One region of the Furfurilactobacillus curtus genome, then DNA from elsewhere that is predicted to be linked to it. Evidence: predicted binding sites of a transcription regulator. Region 1 holds the regulator's gene; the other holds the start of a gene.
The links. The regulator LexA, encoded in region 1, represses DNA repair genes until DNA is damaged. The targets are predictions, from matches to a motif close to CNAACANNTGTTNG.
Positions count from the first base shown of each region.

Region 2: a site for LexA is predicted at 1,380-1,393, ahead of ACYQ0Y_RS01135 (Y-family DNA polymerase). Genes of this name have one in related genera too.

Region 1 is NZ_BAAHXU010000001.1:436,118-439,641, reverse strand. It holds gene ACYQ0Y_RS02305 (hydroxymethylglutaryl-CoA synthase) at 1-139, shown strand, start outside; gene ACYQ0Y_RS02300 (hypothetical protein) at 245-898, opposite strand; gene ACYQ0Y_RS02295 (nucleoside 2-deoxyribosyltransferase) at 1,186-1,626, shown strand; gene lexA (transcriptional repressor LexA) at 1,715-2,344, opposite strand; gene ACYQ0Y_RS02285 (DUF896 domain-containing protein) at 2,594-2,833, shown strand; gene ACYQ0Y_RS02280 (YneF family protein) at 2,928-3,152, shown strand; gene ACYQ0Y_RS02275 (ABC transporter ATP-binding protein) at 3,521-3,524, shown strand, end outside.
Region 2 is NZ_BAAHXU010000001.1:194,010-197,533, forward strand. It holds gene ACYQ0Y_RS01130 (acetyl-CoA carboxylase) at 1-27, opposite strand, end outside; gene ACYQ0Y_RS01135 (Y-family DNA polymerase) at 20-1,339, opposite strand; gene ACYQ0Y_RS01140 (DUF3114 domain-containing protein) at 1,491-2,537, opposite strand; gene fucP (L-fucose:H+ symporter permease) at 2,679-3,524, opposite strand, start outside.

The DNA of each region.
Region 1 (3,524 bases):
CCCAACCTATGAGCAAATGTTTTTGACGCAATTGCCGACGGATGGGTCAACCCAGTTGAATAATATCAGCGAGGATCCCAGTCGATTTGTATTGGCAGGGGTCAAAGAAGAACAGCGACAATATCGTGAACAAAACTAATCCTAAACACAATCTTGAATTCCGCGATTCAATGAAAAAATGAGCTAATTCCAGCTGTATAAGGAATTAGCTCATTTTTTAGGCTTAAGTTAAATCTAGCCATTTTTACTTTGTAAAATCTGTGACAGTCTGTCCATTTTTGGCACTGTAGAGAACTTTACCGTTTTGGTCCGGGCTAACCAAGGTGATTGTGTAATCAGCTTGCAGCGACTTGCTAACGTTGGCCGATGATTTTCTGAAATTCTCTGTTAGCGTTGGCCATTGGGCTTGTTCAGCTTGGCTTGGTGTTGCTTCCAACGCTTCTAATGCCTTAACCGTATCAGCATTAGTTGGCGTGATTGTATATGTTTTACTATCAGCCGCAAAAGTTACTTTCCCAAAATTGGCGAAAGCCGTTCCAAGTTGCTTGGTCATCTGCTGTTCAGCGTTAGAACGGGCAGCGCTTTTTTGTGACTCTGTTTCACCGTTAATTACAGTCCCAGTTGGATTAAACGTTGAGGCAGCCTTGGTTAATGAGGACTGTTGGGCTGCCTTCGTTTGCGAACTGGTTTTTTTCTGTGAAGCGGCAGCTTTTTTTGCTTGCTGTTGCGCTTCACGGTGCTGCGCTGGTAAATGAATCGCACCATACCCGGTAGCTAGAGCAAAAATAACCACTAAAAAAGTGGCAAACCGCCAAGTGTGATAACTCTGGACGGAATTGAGCAAATAAAAAATTGCCAAAATTAAGGCAATGCCACCGAAAACTGTTAAATAAATCATGCCAAATCCTCTTTCCGTAACTTTTGCTGAAATCATTTTAACATGTTCCTCCTTAAGTAAAAAGTGAACTTTTTACAAACAGGATTAGTGTGCCTGGTTAGGCAACCAGTTTATTGCATTTTAAAAGGAGCGGTTACTAACTATAATGTTCTTGAATTAGAACGATATTTGGTTTAATTAACACAAATTATTTTTAATTAGGTAAAAATAAAAAACGATAAAGTTTTAGTTTACGCTTATGTTCGTCTTTTGGTACAATGACTATACTAATTTTAGGAGGCAACACATTGAAATCAATTTATTTAGCGAGCCCATTTTTTGATGAAGAACAAATCGACCGGGTTAAGCGAGTTGAGCAAGCACTTGCTGATAATAAAACCGTTGGCGATGTTTTTAGTCCACGCTTATCACAATTTCCAGATTTAACATTTGGAAGTGAGGAGTGGCAAACAACGGCGTATCAGCATGATTTAAACCACCTCAATGCTGCAGATATGGTTGTCGCCGTTGCAGACTTTACCGATGATTCTGTCGACAGTGGGACCGCATTTGAAATTGGCTATGCGGTGGCCCAGGGGAAGCCAGTTGTGCTGCTACATGAAAAGTCAGGGCTTGTCAATTTAATGTTGATTCAAGGTGCAACAACTTATACAACGGATGCGATGGCCATTAAGACGCTAGATTTTAACGATTTACCGCACACGAGTTATACGGGTGATATTCAGTAAGCGAGCGGCGTTTTAAATGACAAGGAAACAAAAATCCTTCCATACGCGGAAGGATTTTTGTTTGGCTCAATTTTAGAAATAAGGCGAACTAATAGATTGCATCTCGGTATAGACCGACAACCTTGCCTAAGATCGTCACATTGTTTAAAATAATCGGCGCCATTTCATCATTTTCAGGTTGAAGCCGGTAATGGTCCGATTCCTTGAAGAAGCGTTTGCAAGTAGCTTCATTTTCGTCGGTCATGGCAATGACGATATCACCATTATCTGCATTTTGCTGGCGACGAACAATTACTCGATCGCCAGTTAAGATGCCCATGTTGATCATGCTATCCCCGCGGATTGTTAACATGAAAAGATCACCATCGTAGTCAGATAATTCTGGCGGGATCGGGAAGAAGTCAGTCGCTTCTTGAACCGCTAAAATTGGTTCACCAGCAGCGACAACACCAAGCAACGGAATTTCATTAGGCGTCGTTGAGACACCAAGTGCGATTAACCCATCATCGGTTAGTTCAATGGCTCTAGGTTTAGTGGGATCTTTGACGAGTAGCCCTTTTTTTTGTAAGCGATCGATATGACCGTGAACCGTTGAAGTTGAGGATAGGTCAACGGCCTCGCCAATCTCACGGACGGTCGGCGGATAGCCTTTCTCGCTGACCCGATCGTAGATGAAACGAAGGACCGCCATTTGTTTAGTTTCTGCATTCTTAGACATTTCTGATACCTCATTGGATTTTTTACGAACATTCAGTCCTAGCACGACGTTGCTGATTAAACCCAAGGTGGGTAGGAAGTTTGATCCCCTCAACACTTGCTGATACATCAAATTTAGCACATGAAAAACGTTGGGTCAAACAAATGTTCGGTCGGCAGCGAATCTTTTGGGAATTGTAGAAACCAAGCGTATAATGTATTTTAAAAGTTGAAGGTGGATGTTCCGATCCACTCGTAAAGGAGACCATCAATGGATGCAGAAAAACTGCGAGCACGAATTAACGAACTAGCCCACAAAGAGAAAAGTGAAGGACTGTCTGACGCTGAAAAAACCGAACAAAAGAAATTACGTCAAGAATTTCTTGCCAACTTTAGAAAAGCGTTTAAGTCACAAGTCGAAATGTTACAGGTGTTTGACGATGAAGGCAATGAAGTGACCCCTGAAAAAGTTAAAAAGGTTCAACGAGATAAAGGACTCCGTGATGATTAATTTAAGATCTTTTTATAGGTAAAGGGTTTTCAAGCGGTCCTTACTTGTGTAATATAGTTTGATGTAAATCATTATTGTAAAGGGGGGTATCTTGATGTCAACAGGGTTATGGATTTTGATCGTGATTATTGCCGCGATCGCCGGTGTAATTGGCGGCTTTTTCTTTGCACGCCGTTATATGCAAAACTACCTGAAGAACAATCCTCCGATTACTGAAGACATGTTGCGCAGTATGATGCTACAAATGGGGCAGAAGCCTTCTGAAAAGAAGCTGAAGCAGATGCTAGCAACGATGCAGGCACAGTCACGTAAGAGTTAATGTTATTGTAATTGATTAAACGGGCGGATTAATTTCTGTCCGTTTTTTTGTCTAGTTACACAAGCCTGTTGTCTGCGCCTAGCCCAGTCTTACCAGTTGGCCCAGATCGCCAACAGTTAAGTCTCAGCTAGTGCTCGACACCACCCAGCTTGTTTCACCTTGAGGCCTTTGTCTAGTTACACAAGCCTGTTGTCTGTGCCTAGCCCAGACTTACCAGTTGGCCCAGATCGCCAACAGTTAAGTCTCAGCTAGTGCTCGACACCACCCGGCTTGTTTCACCTTGAGGTCTTTGTCTAGTTACACAAGCCTGTTGTCTGAGCCTAGCCCAGAATGATTTCACCCTGGTCGTTAAGAAAGTAGGGATCACTTTGT
Region 2 (3,524 bases), 240 kb from region 1:
ACAGATAAGGTTGAGATCATTAGTCATAAGCATTCCCTCCATTATGGCCACCTACCAGTGTCGTACGATTAATCGCTGTTCCACCAGGTAACGTGCTGCGGGCAAAGATTGCGGACCGAAATCCAAAACGTTCACGCAGATAATCTACCATGGCTTCAAACTGTTCATTTTTTTGTTGACGCTGAGGATCGACAAACAAATCAAGCTGTTGGCCAGTGTTTGGACGTAAGCTGCTGGTATAAACCGCAACATTACGAATCGTTTGTCCTGCCCAGTGATTGTGAAATGCGGTTAATAACGCCGCGACCAATGACTGATTATGGTCGGTTGGTTCAATCCGAATCGCTTGGTGAAAACCGTCACGTCCATCCGTTTTACTAGCTGCATAAGAAAAACCGACGCTAAGGGTGATGCAACCAGCGAGCTGGTGATGGTGGCGTAACCGTGCCCCTACTTGTTCACCGATTTCTTTAATGACGGTTTCGATTTCATACTGATTATTATAGTCACGTGGGAGAACCTGGGAGTTGCCGATACTGGCTTCATGGACAGGGACAAGTTGCCGTAATTGTGATCGATCGATTCCCCAAGACAAGGCAAACAATTGTGTTCCGATCATCCCTAGTTCAGCCTTTAAGGCATAAGGATTGTAATGAGCAAGCTCGACCATGGAATGAATGTCCATTCGCTTAAGGTGTTGTGCAGTGCGCCTGCCAATGCTCCAAACAGCGTCAAGTTTAGTGATCGGCCAAATTTTTTCAGGAACTGTCTGATATCGAATTTCACCAATTAGATCAGGCGCGTGTTTGGCATACAGGTCTAGGGCTAATTTGGCTTGAATCGGGTTTTCACCGATCCCAACAGTCACATAAAGTCCCAGTTCGCGCCGAATAGTATCTTGGATCATATGAGCGACCGCCAAGGGTTGGTCACCAAATAAACGCCAAGAGTGGGTTAAATCTAAAATTGATTCATCAATGGAATAGGGCCACAAATCCTCATCAGCTACAAAGCGTCGATAAATATTATTGATTTGTAAATTACGTTTGATGTATAAATTCATTCGCGGGGGAACGACGAGAATGTCTTCATCTTGCGGTAAATCCCGTTGGCGAGAAACATTGGCCTTTAGCCCATAGCGGCGTTTAGCTTCCGGAGAAGTTGCCAAAATCAACCCGCCATTTGTGTTAGCCTGCTCACTCATAACCACTAAGCACGTGATCAAAGGGTCTAAATCACGCATAGAAGCTTCAACACTGGCATAAAAGGATTTGTTGTCAATCAAAAAGAAGACGCCGTGGGGCTCGTTTTGATCATCGTAATCATACGTTTCGTACATTAAGATCACCTCACTTCGACATAAGTATGTCTTGATGATACAAACGTATGTTCCCCTTTGTCAAGGGGGGACTGTCTTAAAAATATAAACAGCAAAAAAATCCGCTTCGTCAATGAGTATGACAAAGCGGTGAAATGCTTGGGATGGTGATTTAATTGTTGGATTGTTCAACGGCGGCATCGTATTGCTGTTGTAATAGCGTGATTGCAGCAGGTTCACTACGCGGAGCAGTGTAAGGCTTCATGGCTAAACGACGAACCATTGGATCATTGTCACCATAGTGAACGTCAAATAGTTCATGGATACTATCAGTTTGCCCGTAATCATTACGGTCCGCATAATTAAATGAGGCACCATTGATGATGGCGTTTCGCTCCTCAATCGTTAAGTTACGAACATAATTGGGAACGTCAGTGACGGTCGCTAATTGTGCCAATGGAATAACCAAAAAAGTTGGGATGGGAACTGGCGTAATGATGAATTCACTGTGAAAGTTGACTAAACGTTTAAAGTTAGCGGTAGGCAACGCCGGTAAAACACCGCGGGCTAACATTTCAGGCACCTTATTGTGTAGTCGTGATGAACTTGCTTGACTACTAGCTTGACCGTGTCGTCGCGCATCTCGATCAAAATTAATCAGTGCCTCTAAGTCAGTTTGACCAGTTTGTTGAAAATTTTGTCGAATATAGGCCACATTATGCGCATCGATGTAATAACGCAGTTGATGTACGATTCGCGTATTTGAATCATCTAGTGCTAATCCATTAGGAAACGCCGTACGAACCGTTTGCGCTAATTGATCCCAAAAAGCGTCGTTGGGTGCCAACTGTTCAGCAAAGTCACGATCCAAGATTAAATCGCCTGTGGTTTGGCTTAAGTGAGCCCCAAGCGTGGTCAAGACGTGCCCTAATTTATCAGCAGCGGAAAGGGTACTAGCCGCGAATAGTTGCGAGAACAAGGGGCTGCCAGTCTGAACGCTAGCAGCACGCCACGTGTCAAATTGAGTTGTGAGATTGGTATCGTTAACTTGATGCGCAATCTGTTTGGCTAGCGCGGCAATAGCTGCTTCATCCCAATGATCATGATCGGCTAAAGTTACCAATAAGTCGTACGTACCATCCACATAGTTTGGCATGTTTGAACTAGACAAACTAACCGGGGGTTGAATAAAAGAAATTAATGTTTGACGTTGAACCATGGCACAAGCCTCCTGATGTATTAGAACAAGCCTACCATAAAAGTAGTGCACTAGGTGGATTTCAGGCGCTTCATTATTTTTTGAACAAACCACATCCGATTTTTCATAATTAGAAATGAAATTAAAAAGTAGTTTTGTTCATCAGTGTTCCTGCACTGTTTGTGGATGCGCCTTTTCGTAACGATATTCAAAATAGAAATATAAAGTAATGTATAAATAACATAGTGCTGGCACGACAAATGAAAATTGCATGGATCCCGACAGATCAGAAACGATACCTTGAATAGCTGGAACAATTGCGCCACCGATCAGCGCCATTACGATTACGGCACCGGCTGTTTCTGTATGTTGCTTTTCGTGAACTTGATCTAACGTGTGGGTATAGATTGTCGGCCATTCAGGACCAAAGAAAAAGCTGGTCATGATGGCAGCGTAGACTGCAATCATATTTGGAACCGTGAAAGTAACAATTAAGGATAAAACCCCGAGCAACGAATAGGTGACTAAGGTTCCGGTAATTGAATACTTACTCATAAAGTAGTTGGCGATTAGTTTTCCCATGAACCAAGCAATATACGAGTAAATCATGAAGGTTGAGGCCGCGCTATCAGTGATCTTGGGGTTAATGTTCAACGCTAACCGAATCGTGAAAGACCAAACCGTGGTCTGCAGACCAGCATAAATAAATTGGGTGAAGACCCCTTTTTTAAAGCCGCTATTATGCCAAAGATAGCGCAAGGTTTCACTAAGGGTTGGTTGTTTCTCTTCAACCATGGTGTTATCAGCGTTAACTTGAGTGGCTTTTGCTTGTGGCATTGGAACCAGAGCGAAAGCAATTAACATGACTAAAAGCACGATCAGAATGTATTTATATGGGCGCAGCGTTAGTTGCAGCATTTGTTCGCCGTATGCGATTCGTGCAGCACCGTGCATATGAGCCATTTTTGCACTTAGATTACCAACGGCCCCAAAGATTAGAAACTTGCC